4 regions of the Streptomyces sp. NPDC040622 genome follow, and region 2 is predicted to be linked to each of the others. Evidence: riboswitches for the same ligand, from Rfam matches in the RefSeq annotation. Region 2 holds a riboswitch; each other region holds the start of a gene.
The links. Region 2 has a riboswitch for cyclic di-AMP ahead of ACZ592_RS20040 (transglycosylase family protein). Riboswitches for the same ligand answer to the same signal wherever they lie in the genome.
Positions count from the first base shown of each region.

Region 1 (4,202 bases), on a different contig from region 2:
CGGAGGGTCCCACTCCGGAGGAGATGGAGCGCGCTCAGGCACAGTTGGAGCGCGAGTGGCTCGACCGGCTCGGCACGGTCGCGGGCCGCGCCGACGAACTGTGCCGGTACGCGGTCCTGTTCGGCGACCCGCAGCTCGCCCTGACCGCCGTCGGGCGGGTCCTCGACGTCACCGCACAGGAGGTGCAGGAGGTCGCCAAGGCCCGTCTGCGCCCCGACAACCGCGCGGTGCTCGTGTACGAGCCCGTGGCTCCCGAAGAGGGCGCCGAGGGCACGGCAACCGCCGAGGACACCGCGGACGCAGACGAAGAGGAGGCGGCGAAGTGACCGAGGCCGCGACGATGCAGTTCCACTCCATGCCGCAGGCCGGCACGGCCAAGCCGTGGGCCTTCCCCGCGCCCGAGCGCGGCACCCTGCCCAACGGCCTCACCGTGCTGCGCTGCCACCGCCCCGGCCAGCAGGTCGTCGCCGTCGAGATCCATCTCGAAGCGCCCCTGGACGCCGAGCCCGAGGGCCTCGACGGCGTCGCCACCATCATGGCGAGGGCCTTCAACGAAGGCACCGACAAGCACTCCGCCGAGGAGTTCGCCGCCGAGCTCGACCGGTGCGGCGCGACGCTCGACGCGCACGCCGACCACCCCGGTGTGCGGGTCTCCCTGGAGGTCCCGGTCTCCCGGCTCCCGAAGGCGATGGGCCTGCTCGCCGACGCCCTGCGGGCCCCCGCCTTCTCGGACAGCGAGATCGAGCGGCTCGTACGCAACCGCCTGGACGAGATCCCGCACGAGGCGGCGAGCCCGGCGCGGCGCGCCGCCAAGGAGCTCTCCAAGCAGCTCTTCCCGCCGACCGCGCGCATGTCCCGGCCGCGTCAGGGCACCGAGGAGACGGTCACGGCCATCGACTCGGCGGCGGTGCGTGCCTTCTATGAGAAGTACGTCCGGCCCGCCACGGCCACCCTCGTCGTGGTCGGCGACCTGACCGGCACCGACCTGGACGCCGTCCTCGCGGACACCGTCGGAGCCTGGACGGGCTCCCCGGGCGAGCCGCGCCCGGTGCCGCAGGTGACCGCGGACGACCACGGCCGTGTCGTCATCGTGGACCGTCCCGGAGCGGTCCAGACGCAGCTGCTGATCGGCCGCGTGGGGGCCGACCGGCACGACCGGGTGTGGCCGGCGCAGGTCCTCGGCACGTACTGCCTGGGAGGCACCCTCACGTCCCGTCTGGACCGTGTCCTGCGGGAGGAGAAGGGTTACACCTACGGCGTACGGGCGTTCAGCCAGGTGCTGCGTTCGGCGCCGGACGGGACGGGCGCCGCGATGCTCGCCATCAGCGGCTCCGTGGACACCCCGAACACCGGACCGGCGCTCGACGACCTCTGGAAGGTCCTGCGCACCCTCGCCGCCGAGGGCCTGACCGACGCCGAGCGCGACGTCGCCGTGCAGAACCTGGTGGGCGTGGCCCCGCTCAAGTACGAGATGGCCGCGTCCGTGGCGGCCACCCTCGCCGACCAGGTCGAGCAGAACCTGCCGGACGACTTCCAGGCGCAGCTGTACCGGCAGCTGGCGGCCACCGGCACCGTGGAGGCCACCGCGGCCGTCGTGAACGCCTTCCCGGAGGACCGCCTGGTGACGGTCCTGGTCGGGGACGCAGCGCAGATCGAGGAGCCCGTCAGGGCGCTCGGGATCGGTGACGTGAGTGTCGTCACGGGCTGAGTGAACGTCAGGACATGAGGGGACCCCGGTGGCCGATGTGGCCACCGGGGTCCCCATATGTCCGAATTCATATGGACGTTGCCCGTCTGCCCTGTGGCGTGCGCTACAAAAGTCGCGTTCTGTTTGTCGATTGAAAGACGCCCCGTTTAGCGTCGGTCCGGCTGTCCGTCACGCAGTACGTCGCATCCGCGGCACCGGGCAGTCATCGCCGAGTCCCCGTACGGCGCGAGCCAGGGGAGCCGGGGACCCACATGTCCCCTGGGGTGAATCGGGCACCTTGCCTTCAGGTGAGGGACCCGTAGGAGACCTTCCTGCTCCGAACCCGTCAGCTAACCCGGTAGGCGAGAAGGAAGGAAAGGAACACCCGCCACATGGCGTTCACCCGTGCCACCGGGAAGCACCGTCGTCCGAGCCGCATCACGCGGACCACCGCGAACGTCGCGGGCGTCGCGGCGCTCACCACCACCGGTGTCATCGGAGGCCTTGCCGCCCCCGCCCTCGCCGCCGCCGACGAAGCGGCCGTCGAGCACACCGGCTTCACCCAGGCCGTCTCCGTAGGCGACTCCCTCGCCGAGAGCATCGACGCCCAGGCCGCCGCGCAGCGCCAGGCCGCCGACGACGCCGCCGCGGCCAAGAAGGCCGAAGAGGCCGCCAAGAAGAAGGCCGCCGAGGAGAAGCGCAAGGCCGAGGCCGAGGCCAAGGCGAAGGCCAAGAAGGAGCGCGAGGCCAAGGAGCGTGCCGCCCGCGAGGCCGAGCGCAAGCGCCTGAACACCTACGTCGCGCCGGTCTCCGGCTCGTACGTCTCCACGGGCTACCAGACCGGCGGCGCCATGTGGTCCTCCGGCAGTCACACCGGCATCGACTTCCACGCCGCGTCCGGCACCTCGGTCCACGCGGTCGGCTCCGGCACCGTCGTCGAGGCCGGCTGGGGCGGCGCCTACGGCAACAACGTGGTCATCAAGATGAACGACGGCACGTACACCCAGTACGGCCACATGTCGTCCCTCGGCGTCACCGTCGGCCAGACGGTCACCCCGGGCCAGCAGATAGGCCTGTCCGGCTCCACCGGCAACTCCAGCGGCCCGCACCTCCACTTCGAGGCCCGCTCCGGCGAGCAGTACGGCTCGGACATGGACCCGATCGCCTACCTGCGCGGCCACGGCGTCAACGTCTGACCCGCCCGGTCCGCGCGGACCCCGCAGCACTTCACCGAAAGCCCCGGCTCACCGCGAGCCGGGGCTTTCGCCGCGCTTGGCCAAAAGATATCCATGGATTCCGGTCCGCCGTCGGAAATTCCCGCGCTCTGCAATAGAGTCACCGAACGAGCGTCGGTCGACCGCGTTTCGCGGGGATTAAGGCGGAGGTCCGATCATGCGCATTCCCGCGCACTCGGTATGCACGGCCATCCGGGACGACATTGTCGCGGGTGTCTACGAAAGGGGCGGCCGGCTCACCGAGGACCTCCTCGCGCGGCGCTACGGCGTCTCGCGCGTCCCCGTGCGCGAGGCCCTGCGCACCTTGGAGGCCGAGGGCTTCGTCGTCACCCGCAGGCACGCGGGCGCGTGCGTGGCCGAGCCGACCGAGCAGGAGGCCGCGGACCTCCTGGAGGTCCGGGCGCTGCTCGAGCCGCTCGCTGCCGCACGGGCCGCACAGCGCCGCACGGACGCGCACCTCAAGGTCCTGCGCGGCCTCGTCAGACTGGGCCAGGAGCGCGTCAGGAACGGCCGGGGGGAGGATGTGCGCTCCCTGGGCGGCTGGTTCCACGAGACGCTCGCCCAGGCGTCCGGCAGCCCGGGCCTCAGTGCGCTGCTCACCCAGCTCCGGCACAAGATCGCCTGGATGTACGTCGTGGACTCCCCGGCGGCGCCCGCCGAGTCCTGGTCCGAGCACGCCGCGATCGTCGACGCGGTGGCCCGCGGGGACGCGGAACGGGCCAGGACGCTCACCGCCGCGCACGCGGAACGGGCGACGGCCGCCCATCGACTGCGCCGGCCGCGGCGGGGCGAGCGCGTGAGGGAATCGCAACATGCCGTAAACACGGTGAGCCTGCGGAATTAACGGAGACGCCGTATACAAAGAGAAGCTATTCCTTGCCCGCCCCCGGGAATTCATGCATTTCTTTTCGGGGTGCGTTCACGCACATACGCCGATGGGGCCACCCGTCATTACGGATGACCCCATCGAGGTACTGCTGTACTGCTGAAGAACGTGTCCCAGAAGGGGAACGTGTCCTAGACCGTCTCCGGGAGCTCCTCGAGCCCCTCCGCGACGAGCTTCGCCAGACGGTCGAGGGCGGCGTCCGCGCCCTCGGCGTCGGAGGCGAGCACGATCTCTTCGCCGCCCTGGGCGCCCAGGCCGAGCACCGCGAGCATCGAGGCGGCGTTGACCGGGTTGCCGTCGGCCTTGGCGATCGTCACGGGGACGCCGGCGGCCGTGGCCGCACGGACGAAGATGGAGGCGGGTCGGGCGTGAAGGCCCTCGGCCCAGCCGACGT
Region 1 covers NZ_JBVIXD010000005.1:666,452-670,653, reverse strand. Annotated here, with positions in the region: gene ACZ592_RS17605 (M16 family metallopeptidase) at 1-326, shown strand, start outside; gene ACZ592_RS17600 (M16 family metallopeptidase) at 323-1,708, shown strand; cyclic di-AMP (ydaO/yuaA leader) riboswitch at 1,905-2,067, shown strand; gene ACZ592_RS17595 (M23 family metallopeptidase) at 2,080-2,883, shown strand; gene ACZ592_RS17590 (GntR family transcriptional regulator) at 3,080-3,766, shown strand; gene ACZ592_RS17585 (HPr family phosphocarrier protein) at 3,940-4,202, opposite strand, start outside.
Region 1: linked by a shared signal. The riboswitch ahead of ACZ592_RS17595 (M23 family metallopeptidase) and the one ahead of ACZ592_RS20040 (transglycosylase family protein) in region 2 are both predicted to bind cyclic di-AMP.

Region 2 (4,202 bases):
ATCCGGCACGGGGGCGGGCCGCGCGGCGGTGTCGCCCGGTCGGTGAAGAAGATGCGGAACTACCTCGCCGAGCTGATCCACCGCAAGCGCGAGGACCTGGGCGACGACCTGATCTCCGGCCTGATCCGGGCCTCGGACCACGGCGAGCACCTCACCGAGAACGAAGCCGCGGCGATGTGTTTCGTGCTGCTCTTCGCCGGTTTCGAGACGACCGTGAACCTGATCGGCAACGGCATCTACGCCCTGCTTCGCCACCCCAACCAGCGTGCCCGCCTGCAGGAGTCCCTCGCCGCGGGGGACACCGCCCTCCTGGAGACGGGCATCGAGGAACTGCTCCGCTACGACGGTCCGGTCGAGCTCGCCACCTGGCGCTTCGCGACCGAGCCGCTGACCATCGGCGGGCAGGACATCGCGGACGGCGACCCCGTCCTCGTCGTGCTCGCCGCCGCCGACCGCGACCCCGAGCGGTTCGAGAGCCCCGACACGCTCGACCTCTCCCGCAGGGACAATCCGCACCTCGGGTACGGGCACGGCATCCACTACTGCCTGGGCGCCCCGCTGGCCCGCCTGGAGGGCAGGACCGCGCTCGCGACGCTGCTGCGCCGCCTTCCCGACCTGCAACTGGCGGTGGAACCGGACGATTTGCGGTGGCGTGGCGGGCTGATCATGCGCGGACTGCGCACCCTGCCCGTGGAGTTCACGACCGCACAGGAAAAGGCGCCGGAGGACGTCCTGACTGACGGCTCGTCAGGACTGTGACTTTCACGTGATCTCCGCTGCATCGACTTGTGACAAGCGTTCGACTGCGGCTACGTTCACGACGACTTGGGCGCCCCCGGCGCCCCGGTAGTCGCAGCAGTCTCCCGAAAGGCAACCGCATGCTCTCCGGCAATGGTCGTCACCGACGCCCCCGCCAAGCCCCGGCCATCATCGTCGCGGCAGGAGTCACCGGATCCGCCATCGCCATCCCGCTGCTCGGCGCCACCAGCGCCAGCGCCGCCGACACGGCGACGTGGGACAAGCTCGCCGAGTGCGAGAGCGGCGGCGCGTGGAGCGCCAACCCCGGCAACGGGTACTACGGGGGGCTCCAGCTCTCCCAGGAGACGTGGGAGGGCTACGGCGGCCTCGCCTACGCGCCGAGCGCCGACGAGGCCTCCAAGTCCCAGCAGATCGCCGTCGCCGAGAAGGTCCTCGACGACCGGGGCACCCAGGCGTGGCCGAGCTGCGCCCCGATCGCCGGGCTCACCGACGGCGGCGCGGCGGCCGACGTGGACCCGGGCGGTCCCGTGACGCCGGAGCCCACCGGCCCGTCCGGCGACGCGGCGGACTCCAAGGGGGCCGACGGCAAGGGCTCGAAGGGCTCCGGGGACGCCGAGGACTCGGCGGACTCCGGGAAGGCGGACGAGCCCTCCGGTGACGCGGGCGACGCCTCCCGAGACAAGAATCACGACCGGTCCGGCACGTCCGACGAGGCTGGCGGGTCCGACAGATCGGCTGAAAAGGGCGACAAGGGCAACAAGGCCGACAAGGACCACGCGGCCGACGAGGGTGACGGCGACAAGTCCGGGGAGAAGGGCACCACTTCGCCCGCGCCCGACGACCCGACCGCTCCCGCCGACGACGCTGAGGCCGACGGCACGGCCGGGGGTGCCGCCGGCTCCGCGGGGCGTCACCGCGGCGGCAGCGCGGACGAGGCCGAGGGCGCGGACAGCCGTTCCGGACGGCACGCCTCGCGCGGCGAGGAGCGCTCCGGCGGGGCGGCCGACGGGACGTACACGGTGCGCTCCGGGGACAACCTCTCGGTCATCGCGGACGACCTCGACGTCGACGGCGGATGGCACGAGCTGTACAGCGAGAACAAGAAGACCGTCGGGGGCGACCCGGACCTCATCCTCCCCGGTCAGAGCCTCGATCTGGGCGAAAAGTAACGGAAGTTGACGAAGAGTCGGCGGGGGACTTCGTGCTAAATGTCTGATTTGGCGCGAGTGAGAGATGGGTCTCAGAAGCCCTGATCGTCTTTGAAATTCCGTGGAGCGCGTGTCTACGGTCGTGACCGCTCGCCACTGGTGGGCCCCGCCGGTCGGTACGCCGAATCCTGCCAACGGCCGGACGGGAACAGTCGTCGCTTCGAGCGCCGTAGGCAGGAGCGGGGGACCCAAGGTTTGTGCCGGGTCCGTCCGTTGAGCGGCCACCAGCCGAGAGGCAGGGAGGCCGGGAGACGGACGGGAACGGCTAGGGGTGAAGTCGCACTCAAGGAAGTGCGGCCGGGCAACCACATCGGCCCGAACCCGACAGCTCACCTCGCAGGCGTCGGTGAGGGGATCAACGCATGCTGTTTTCCAGCAAGGGCAAGCACCGTCGTCCGTCCAAGACCACCCGTGTCGTCACGCTCGCCGGTGTCACCGGTGCGGCCGTGGCCGCCCCGCTGATGGCGGCCGGCTCCGCCTCCGCCGCCACCGCCTCCGAGTGGGACGCCGTCGCCCAGTGCGAGTCCGGCGGCAACTGGTCCATCAACACCGGCAACGGTTTCCAGGGCGGCCTGCAGTTCTCGCCGTCCACCTGGGCCGGTTACGGCGGCACGAAGTACGCGCCCAGCGCCGACAAGGCCACCAAGGCCCAGCAGATCGAGATCGGCGAGAAGGTCCTCGCGGGCCAGGGCAAGGGTGCCTGGCCGAGCTGTGGCGTCGGCCTCTCGGGCGCCTCGCCCAGCAGCGGTGGCGCGCAGGAGCAGGCTCCCAAGCAGGAGACCAAGCCCCAGCCGCAGCAGACGCAGCAGCAGGCCCAGCCGCAGCAGCAGCAGCAGGCGCAGCCGGCCCCGAAGCCGCAGCCGCAGACCGAGTCGAAGAAGACCGTCGAGACCCCGACCGGCAAGACGGTCAAGAAGGGCGACGGCGAGTACAAGGTCAAGACGGGCGACACCCTGTCCAAGATCGCCGACGCGAAGAACGTCAAGGGCGGCTGGCACAAGGTCTACAAGCTCAACGGCGACATCATCGACAACGCCGACATGATCTACCCGGGCCAGCAGCTGCACCTCAGCTGAGCCGGCCCCCGAAGCGGTACCCGGCCGTGCCTCGGCGGACGCACGGCCGCCCCCGTCCCCACGGGCTCCCCGCCCCGGTGCGCGTATCCCCCGTACGCACCGGGGCGGGGCCATGTCCGCACCCGGAGCCGCGGGGGCGCCGCGGCCGTGTTCGCCCCTAGCGAGCTACCGACCAGTAGAAACACGGGCTTCCGTCCCGTTTCCCAGGTATTTGGGCCTTCGCGCGTCCCACGGGACGGGCGGTCGGCTGGCCGAAGCCCCGGAGCCGGTTAGGCTCAGGAGGCGCAGGGCCGAAGCGGCCCGTGTAAATGAGTCACATCCCAGAAGGAGATGCTCGTGCCGTCCATCGACGTCGTCGTAGCCCGGGAAATCCTGGACTCCCGAGGCAACCCCACGGTCGAGGTCGAGGTCGGCCTCGACGACGGCAGCACCGGTCGTGCCGCCGTTCCGTCCGGAGCCTCCACCGGTGCCTTCGAGGCCATCGAGCTCCGTGACGGTGACCCCAACCGTTACCAGGGCAAGGGTGTCGAGAAGGCCGTCCTCGCCGTCATCGAGCAGATCGGCCCGGAGCTCGTCGGCTACGACGCCACCGAGCAGCGCCTGATCGACCAGGCCATGTTCGACCTGGACGCCACCGACAACAAGGGCTCGCTCGGCGCCAACGCCATCCTCGGCGTCTCGCTCGCCGTCGCGCACGCCGCCTCCGAGGCCAGCGACCTGCCGCTGTTCCGCTACCTCGGCGGCCCGAACGCGCACCTGCTGCCCGTCCCGATGATGAACATCCTGAACGGCGGGTCGCACGCCGACTCGAACGTCGACATCCAGGAGTTCATGATCGCGCCGATCGGCGCCGAGTCCTTCTCCGAGGCCCTGCGCTGGGGCACCGAGGTCTACCACACCCTCAAGAAGGTCCTGAAGGACAAGGGCCTCTCCACGGGTCTCGGCGACGAGGGCGGCTTCGCCCCCAACCTGGACTCCAACCGCGCCGCGCTCGACCTCATCCTCGAGGCCGTCAAGCAGGCCGGCTACGTCCCCGGTGAGCAGATCGCCCTCGCCCTCGACGTCGCCGCGTCCGAGTTCTACAAGGACGGCAAGTACCAGTTCGAGGGCAAGGAGCGCTCTGCCGCCGAGATGACGGAGTACTACGAGGAGCTCGTCG
Region 2 covers NZ_JBVIXD010000006.1:516,245-520,446, forward strand. Annotated here, with positions in the region: gene ACZ592_RS20030 (cytochrome P450 family protein) at 1-759, shown strand, start outside; gene ACZ592_RS20035 (transglycosylase family protein) at 879-1,928, shown strand; cyclic di-AMP (ydaO/yuaA leader) riboswitch at 2,123-2,325, shown strand; gene ACZ592_RS20040 (transglycosylase family protein) at 2,330-3,043, shown strand; gene eno (phosphopyruvate hydratase) at 3,374-4,202, shown strand, end outside.

Region 3 (4,202 bases), on a different contig from region 2:
CGCACAGCGCCCTTCCGCGTCCGAGAGGAGGAGGGCCGGCCTGCGGGAAGAGCGGCGGCACCCCGGCGAGTCACCTTCCCACTCTCCCCCACCCGCCCTTTCTCCGTACAGGACGTACGTACTGTACATTTTTTACAGAGCCCCGACCGCACCGCGACCGGGAGAAGAGAGGCGTGCCATGAACCGTCCGTCCGCCCGCTACGTCCTGCCCCAGTTCACCGAACGCACCAGTTCGGGGGCGCGGACGATGGATCCGTACTCCAAGCTCCTGGAAGAGCGGATCGTCTTCCTCGGCACCCCCGTCGACGACACCTCGGCGAACGACGTGATGGCGCAGTTCATGCACCTCGAGTACCAGGCGCCGGACCGCGACATCTCGCTGTACATCAACTCCCCCGGCGGCTCGTTCAGCGCGATGACCGCGATCTACGACACCATGCGGTTCGTCAGCTGCGACGTGGAGACGATCTGTCTCGGCCAGGCCGCGTCGGCCGCCGCCGTGCTGCTCGCCGCGGGCACCCCCGGCAAGCGGTTCGCGCTGCCCGGCGCGCGCGTGCTGATCCACCAGCCCGCGGTCGCCGAGCCGATCCAGGGCCAGGCCTCCGACCTGGCGATCCAGGCCGACGAGATCCTGCGCACCCGGCAGCTCCTGGAGGAACTGCTCGCACGGCACACCGGGCGGAGCACGGAGCGGATCACCGCGGACATCGAGCGGGACAAGATCCTCGACGCTCCCGCGGCGCTGGAGTACGGGCTCGTCGACCGGATCATCCCGAGCCGCAAGTCCTCGCTCGCCGCGCGCGATCCGAGGTGACCCGCCGATGCCGCCGCCCGAACTGCCGCCCCTGCCGGCCCTCACACGGGCCGAGGCCGAGCTGATCGACCGCTATCTCGACGTCGTCGACCTGCTCGGCCGCATCAATCCGGCCCGCGCGGAGCACACCTACGGCGGGCTCCGCGCCGCTCAGGCCCTGGTCGGCCGGGCGACCGCGCTGCGGGACGCCCTCGCCCTGATGCACCGGCGGGGCGAGAGCGAGGTGCACGCGCCCACGCTCGCCCGGGCGTTGCGTGTCCTCGACGGCGAACGCCGGACCGGGCGCGTCGCCGTGCCGCCCCCACCGGGCACCTGAATACTCCCGCGCCGCCCCTTCACCACTCTCCCCGCCCCCCCGGCCGCCCGGTTCCCGCCACCGAAACGTCCGGGCCCCCTTCGAAACGGACCAGTCGGGCTACCTCGGACGGCGTAGCCAGGAGTCCGTAACCGCACGGTCGCAACTTGCGCGGAGCGCGCACGACTCGGGCGGAATCAGGCATTCCGCTGCTGGTCGAGCCGTCGTCAGACCCGGGGGCCGCGACCCCAATTCGGCACTGTCCACCTGAACAGGTCAGTCGTGAGGAGCCTCACAAAACGCCGTTTCGGCTCGGTTTTCGAGCCCATCTCGGGTCAAGATCCCTTCCGACGACAAGCCCCCGCCACAGCGGCGGGGCGGTCCGGGCGGACGCCGAGTCCTGCCGCCACCCGGATGACCGGTCGACATCTGTGCAACGGCAGGAGTGGAGGACCCAGGTACGACGGGCCCGTCCGGACAGTCCGGGCGACGCCCTTGGGGTGAAGCCGCAGAGCACCACGCGGCCGGGCATCTTCGCCTGCCCGAACCCGACAGGTCATCTTTCACAGGCGGCTGACGAAGGGTTGCGCATGACCGCGCTGAATCACGTTCCGTCGCTGCTCACCAGGACCGGCGCCGCATCGGTCCTCACGCTCGCCGTCGTTGGCGGCACCGTCGTGGCCCCCGGGCTCACGTCACAGGCCGAGGCGGCCACCCACGGGACGAAGGCGCTGGGCGTCGCGGCGTCCAAGAAGGGCTCCGCGTACCGCTACGGCGCCGCGGGCCCCAACCGGTTCGACTGCTCGGGGCTGACGCTCTACTCGTTCAAGAAGACGGGCAAGAAGCTGCCCCGCACCGCCGGCGCCCAGTACAACAAGACCAAGCACATCTCCAGGTCCCAGCGGACCCGCGGCGACCTGGTGTTCTTCCACTCCGGCCGGAACGTGTACCACGTCGGGATCTACGCGGGTAACAACCGCATCTGGCACGCCCCCAAGACCGGGGCCGTGGTCCGCCTGGAGAAGATCTGGTCCAAGAGCGTCTGGTACGGCCGGGTCCGCTGACCCTGCCGCCGCCGGGCGGTCGGCGCGCGCCGGGCACCGACAAGGTGCCGGGGCCCGCGCGCGCCGACCGTGCGCACGGCGGACTCAGACCAGGAGCGGCTCGAGGAGGAGCACCAGGCCCAGCGCGGCGAGCGCGGTGCCGGTGACGGCCTCGACGGCGCGGGCGGTACGCGGCCTGCGCAGCCACGTGCCGAGCCGGTCCACCAGGAGCGCCACCACCGGGAACCACAGCAGGGCGAACGCCACCACGATCGCCGCGAGCAACAGCGTCCTGGGCATCGCGGGGCTCCCGTCGGGCACGAACTGCGGCAGCACGCTCAGGAACGTGATCGACGCCTTGGGGTTCAGGGCGTTGGTCAGGAAGCCCTCGCGCAGGCCGCCGCCGCGCACGGCCGGCCCTTCCCCCTCCGGGGCACGGGGCCGGGCCGCCGAACGCAGCGCGCGGAACGCGAGGTAGAGCACGTACCCGGCCCCGACGATCTGCAGCGCCCGGAAGAGCGCGGGCACGGCCGCGAGCACCGCGGCGACGCCCGCGACCGCCAGCGCGGTGTGCACCAGAAGCCCGCCCGCGACGCCGACGGCGCAGGCGATGCCGGCCCGCCGCGAGACCAGGGCGTTGCGTACGACGACGGTGAAGTCGGCGCCCGGCACGGCGACCATGCCCGCGGCGACACCGGTGAAGGCGACCAGTTGTGCGTCCATGCGCCAAGACTGCCCGCAGCGGGCCTTCAGCAGGTATGTGGAATATCCTGGGTCTGCCTTAAGCAGGCGTTTAGGGAGTGGCCATGTACGACCCCACGCGGCTCGCCGCACTCGTCGCGGTCTCCGAGGCGGGTTCGATCACCCGGGCAGCCGAACGGCTCGGCTACACCGTCCCCGCGCTCTCGCAGCAGCTGGCCAAGCTGGAGCGGGAGGCGGGCACCTCCCTGCTCGTCCGCCACCACCGCGGGGCCCGGCTGACCGGCGCGGGCGAACTCCTCCTGGGCCACGCCCGCCGGGTGCTCGACGAGATGGAACGGGCCCGGCACGAACTGGCCCGCCTCACCGGGCTCTCCGGCGGGCGGCTGCGCGTGAGCACCTTCCAGACGGCCGGCATCCATCTGCTGCCCCCTGTGCTGTCGTCGTTCCGCAGGACCCACCCCGACGTCGAGTTGACGGTGACGACGCACGAACCGCCGCTCGGCGTCGCGGCCGTGGCGGCCGGCGACGTCGACCTGGCCCTCACCCACACGTATGAGCCCGCCGACCCGGTGCCGCTGCCCGCCACCGTGTCGGCCGAGCCCGTCCTGGTCGAGGAACTGGTCCTGGTGACCCAGCCGGGGCACGCCCTCACCAGCGGCACGTCACGGCTGCCGCTCGCCTCTCTCGCCGGGCAGCCGCTGATCAGCATGGCCCCGGAACACCCGCCCCGGCACGCCGTGGAGCGAGCCCTCGCACGGGCCGGGGCGACACCCGCGGTGCTGGTCGAGACGCCGGGCTACGCCCTGGTCTGCGCGCTGGTCAGCGCGGGTCTCGGCGTCGCCGTCGTGCCGGAGATGGTGGCCCGTACCGCCGCGACGCCGGTCGGAATGCGTCTCCTGGAACCCGGCGACCTGCGGCGCACCATCTCCGTCGTGCACCGCACCGGAGAGTCGGGCGCCGCCGCGGACTCCTTCAGGGCGCTGCTGCGCGGGGCCTTCGGGCGCTCGGCGAACGCGGTCTGACCGGCGGCCGCCACGCCGTCGAGCGGCCGCGGGCCGGTCAGTGGGCGGCGTCGCGGTGCCTGCGCCGGACGGGCGCCTTCCACGGCAGCGCGATCCACACGGTCTTGCCGCCCTCGTCGGTGGGGCTGACCGAGAGCCGGCCGCCGCACTCCGCCGTCAGCCAGCGGATGATCACCATCCCTCGGCCGTTGTCCTGCTGGACGGCGGCGGGCAGCCGCTTGGGGTAGCGCGGATGGCTGTCGGTGACCCCGATCCGCAGCTGTTCGTCCCGGTCGAGCTCGACGTCCACGGTGAAGGTGGGCGACTGGCCCAGGGTGTGCTGCACG
Region 3 covers NZ_JBVIXD010000001.1:809,457-813,658, reverse strand. Annotated here, with positions in the region: gene ACZ592_RS03560 (ATP-dependent Clp protease proteolytic subunit) at 179-814, shown strand; gene ACZ592_RS03555 (hypothetical protein) at 822-1,130, shown strand; cyclic di-AMP (ydaO/yuaA leader) riboswitch at 1,520-1,696, shown strand; gene ACZ592_RS03550 (C40 family peptidase) at 1,700-2,173, shown strand; gene ACZ592_RS03545 (LysE family translocator) at 2,258-2,875, opposite strand; gene ACZ592_RS03540 (LysR family transcriptional regulator) at 2,959-3,876, shown strand; gene ACZ592_RS03535 (ATP-binding protein) at 3,914-4,202, opposite strand, start outside.
Region 3: linked by a shared signal. The riboswitch ahead of ACZ592_RS03550 (C40 family peptidase) and the one ahead of ACZ592_RS20040 (transglycosylase family protein) in region 2 are both predicted to bind cyclic di-AMP.

Region 4 (4,202 bases), on a different contig from region 2:
ATGTTGGAAGCCGCGATGGCCCGCACCTTGCCCGCCCGCACCAGGTCGTCGAGGGCGCCGATGATCTCCTCGACGGGGACCGACGTGTCGTCGAAGTGCGTGTAGTACAGGTCGATGTAGTCGGTGCCCAGGCGCTGCAGGGAGGCGTCGGCGGCGGCCTTGACGGTGGTCGCCGAGAGGCCCTTGTACGCGGGGTGGGAGCCGACCTTCGTGGCGACGACGACGTCGGAGCGGTTGCCGCGCTCGGCCAGCCACTCGCCGATGAGGGTCTCGGACTCGCCGCCCTCGTTGCCGTCCACCCAGGCGGAGTAGGCGTCGGCGGTGTCGATGAAGTTGCCGCCCGCGGCGGTGTAGGCGTCCAGGACGGCGAAGGACGCGGTCCGGTCTGCGGTCCAGCCGAAGACGTTGCCGCCCAGGGAGAGCGGGAAGACTTCGAGGTCGGATGAGCCGAGGGAGCGAAGAGAGGTCATAAGGTGTTCAACGCGCCTGCGGGAAGCGGAATTCCGTGTAAGCGCCAACCGTGGGGGCGCCGGCCGGGTGCACGTCAGGCGCGCAGGTCGCGCCGTCGCATGCCGCGTCCGCGGGCGGGGACGAGGAACCGGCGGCCCTGGCGTCGGGGGGTTGTCGCCAGGACCACCGGAGTTCCAGGTGTCCTAAGGGATCCGAGTGGCTACGGGATCCGAGTGCCTACGGGATCCGAGTGTCCTGAGGGATCCGAGTGCCCCGCGGATTGCGGGTACGGGCTGGGGCTCACGCCTTACGGGTTGAGGCCCTTGCCCTGCAGCCAGCCCAGCGGGTCGATCCCCGTGCCGCCGGGCGTGTGGACCTCCATGTGGAGGTGCGGCCCGGTGACGTTGCCGGTCGCGCCGACACGGCCGATGACCTCGCCCGTGGTGACCTTCTGGCCCGCGCTGACATTGAGCGAGGACTGGTGGCAGTACCAGATCTCCGTGCCGTCCTCGAGTTCGAGCACGGTGCGGTAGCCGTACGCGCCCGCCCAGCCGGCTTCCTTCACGGTGCCGGTGTGCACGGCCTTGAGCGGGGTGCCCGTGGGCGCCGCGAAGTCCAGGCCGGTGTGGTGGCCGGAGGACCACATGGCGCCGGAGTCGCCGAAGTGCGAGGTGAGGGTGTACGAGGAGGTGGGGATGGCGTAGCTCTTGGCGAGCTTGGCCAGGCGCTCGGCCTCGGCCTTGGCCTTCCGGGCCTCCTCTTCCTTCTTCTTCTTGGCGGCGGCCTTGGCCGCCACCTCCTTCTCGGCCGACTTCTGCTGCGCGGCGGCCTCTTCGGCCGCCTTCTTGACGGCGGCGTCCTCGGCGGCGCTCTGCACGGCGCTGTCGGCCTGGTGCTGCTGGTTCTCGGCCTGCTGCATGATGCGGGCCCGCAGCGCCTCGCCCGCGTCGGTGGTGCCCTGCTCGGCGTCGGCGGTGCTGACACCGGCGGCGCTGAGCGGGGCCGCCGCGGCGGCGGTCGTGGTCTGCGACGAGTCGTCGCCGGATATCAACGCACCGACGCCGGGAAGGGACTTGGCCTCCGGCAGCGAGTCGGCGACGGCGTCGACACCCGGCAGGTCGGGCATCGAGATGGAGACCGGCGGCTTGCCGTCCTGCGCGGTGGCGATGCCGCCCGCGCCGACGGCGGCGATGACGCCCACGCCGAGGACGGTGGAGCTGCGGGCGAGCCCGCCGCCGCCCTTCTTGTGCACACGGTGCCTGCCGCGGACGGGTCGGACGGAATCCTCTGTGGGGTTCCACTCCTCGAAAGAGCCCTCGTCAGGACCCTGGTGGTACGTACCGAAGTCGTCGTCATTCGGTATGTACACGGCTTGGGGGGCAGGCCGGTTGGACGCCACTGGGGCGCACTCCTTTCCTTCCTTCTCGCCTACCGGGTTAGCTGACGGGTTCGGAGCAGGAAGGTCTCCTACGAACACCTGGCACGAAGGCACAGATGCCCGATTCACCCCATGTTGGTGGTTCCCCGGCTCCCTTGCGGGATTAGGCGCATGCGCACGGAGCCGCCTCTAGTGACGGCTGGGACGACCGCGCTGCGTTATCGAACGTTAATAGACAGCACCTCTGTATTCCAAGCCGTTCCAGTTGATCGTTAACGCTCATCGGCTGTACGTAACGGGACACGGGGTGGGTGAACGGGGCGAGTTGACCCCGCCTCTTCACACACCGGAGCTTCACATTCCCTTGACAGTGCGTCAGTCTTTGTGCGGAGGGGTGTGCCTCAGTCACCGGTGGTGACCTCTGCCTCGCCGGCCAGCGGCCGCCGCACCGCGAGCAGCGCCATGTCGTCCGTCATGCCGCCCCCGGTGTGCCGCCTGACCTCCTCGGCGAGTGCGGCGAGCAGCGCGTGCGGCCCCGCGCGGCCGGGGAAGATCCGGCCGCCGAGCCGGGTCGCGGGATCGTAGAAGACCCCCGCCGCGTCGCGCGCCTCCGACAGGCCGTCCGTGTAGAAGAGCAGCAGCGCGCCCGGCGGGAAGTCCGTCTCGTCCGCCCGGTCCGGCCAGACCCCGAGGTCGCCCATGCCGAGCGGCAGCGCAGGCTCGCTCGCCGACAGGACGCACAGACGTCCGTCGCCACGCAGCAGCAGCGGCGGGGGATGCCCGCGGTTGACCAGCCGTACGACGCCCTCGCCGTGCCGGATCTCGGCGAGGACGGCGGTGGTGAACCCCTCGAAGGCGTCGAGCCCCTCGCGCCGGGTGCCCTCGCGCGCGAGGGCCCGCTCCAGGCGCTGCGCCACCGCCTCCAGGGTGGCCTCCTGCTCCGCGGCCTCCCGGAAGGCGCCGATGACGACGGCGACCGCCGCGACCGCGCCCATGCCCTTGCCCCGGACGTCTCCGACGATGAGCCGTACGCCGTGCGGGGTGTCCTGCACCGCGTACAGATCACCCCCGATGAACGCGTCGGCCTGCGCCGCCTCGTACCGCGCCGCGATGTCGAGCCCGCCGATGCGCGGATCCGGCTCGGGCAGCACGGCGCGCTGGGTGGCCTCGGAGATGGAGCGGGCGATGGCGAGCCGGTCGTTGCCGCGCCGCACGACACGGTTGATGACGATCGCGAGGGCCGCGACGGTGACGACCGTGATCACCTCGGTGACGGCCTCGACGTGGCTGCTGACCGAGTTGCCGTAGTGCAGGAAGAGCACGGCTCCGGTGGCCGCCGCGCCGGTCAGGACGGTGTTGAGCCGGGAGTAGAAGGGGGCCGCGATCAGAGGGGCGGCCGTGAAGAGGGGGGCGGCGGTGAACTCCGGCGGCGTCGTCGAGTCGTACACGACACCGACGACGAGGAGCAGGAGGGGCAGCGCCCGCACGAAGGTCCGCTCGTGCGCGGCGACACCGTTGTTGTCCGTTCCTCCTCGCTGCCCCACCGCTTGTCTCCCGCCGACTCCGCGCCCATGACCGCGCTCCACTCAGGGTTCCCGCAGCGGGGGAAGGGTGCGACCTGGTGTGGGCCGACCGGGTTAGGCGGACGGGCGGGCCGGGCGGACGGGCCCGAGGGCGGGCCGGGGCTCCGGGGGGGGGCAGAAAAAAACCTGAGGCCGGGAAGCTGATGCTTCCCGGCCTCAGGCCTTCAGTAGCGGGGACAGGATTTGAACCTGCGACCTCTGGGTTATGAGCCCAGCGAGCTACCGAGCTGCTCCACCCCGCGTCGATGAACACAACTCTACGCCATCCGGAGGGGTGCGTCGAACCACTTACGCGTTGCCCGCGTGCGTGAGCGTCTCCCAGGCCACGAAGAGGTCGTCCGTGCCCTCCGGCCGCCGCTGCTCGGTGTACTTCTCGGTCTGCGGCATCTCCAGGTGCAGCCGCCCCCGCAGGTGGTTCAGGCCGACCTCGGTGTCGGGCCCCATGTCGCGCTGCACCTTGCCGCCGCACAGCCAGCCGGGCGCCTCGGCGCCCAGCTGGTACTTGGAGTGGAACTCGAAGGCGGCCCGCAGCCGGTCCTCGGCCTCCGCGTACAGGTCGACGCCCTGGTGCCAGGCGGTCTCCGCCATGTGGGAGGTGGCGGCGAGCGAGTAGCTGGCGTGCTTGAAGTTGCGGCAGGTCTCCTGGGAGAGGCCGTCGGCGTAGGTGCCCTGGCCGAACCAGTACTTCTTCAGCTCGGCGGCCGTGTTGATGCCACTGCCCGCCGGGGAGACGGGCAGCTTCCCGTCCGACGTCAGGTAGAAGTACGCGGGCACACGCGTCCTGAAGTGCT
Region 4 covers NZ_JBVIXD010000003.1:789,310-793,511, reverse strand. Annotated here, with positions in the region: gene ACZ592_RS12060 (aldo/keto reductase) at 1-470, opposite strand, end outside; gene ACZ592_RS12055 (M23 family metallopeptidase) at 758-1,849, opposite strand; cyclic di-AMP (ydaO/yuaA leader) riboswitch at 1,861-2,008, opposite strand; gene ACZ592_RS12050 (PP2C family protein-serine/threonine phosphatase) at 2,230-3,372, opposite strand; tRNA gene ACZ592_RS12045 (tRNA-Met) at 3,580-3,653, opposite strand; gene ACZ592_RS12040 (alginate lyase family protein) at 3,700-4,202, opposite strand, start outside.
Region 4: linked by a shared signal. The riboswitch ahead of ACZ592_RS12055 (M23 family metallopeptidase) and the one ahead of ACZ592_RS20040 (transglycosylase family protein) in region 2 are both predicted to bind cyclic di-AMP.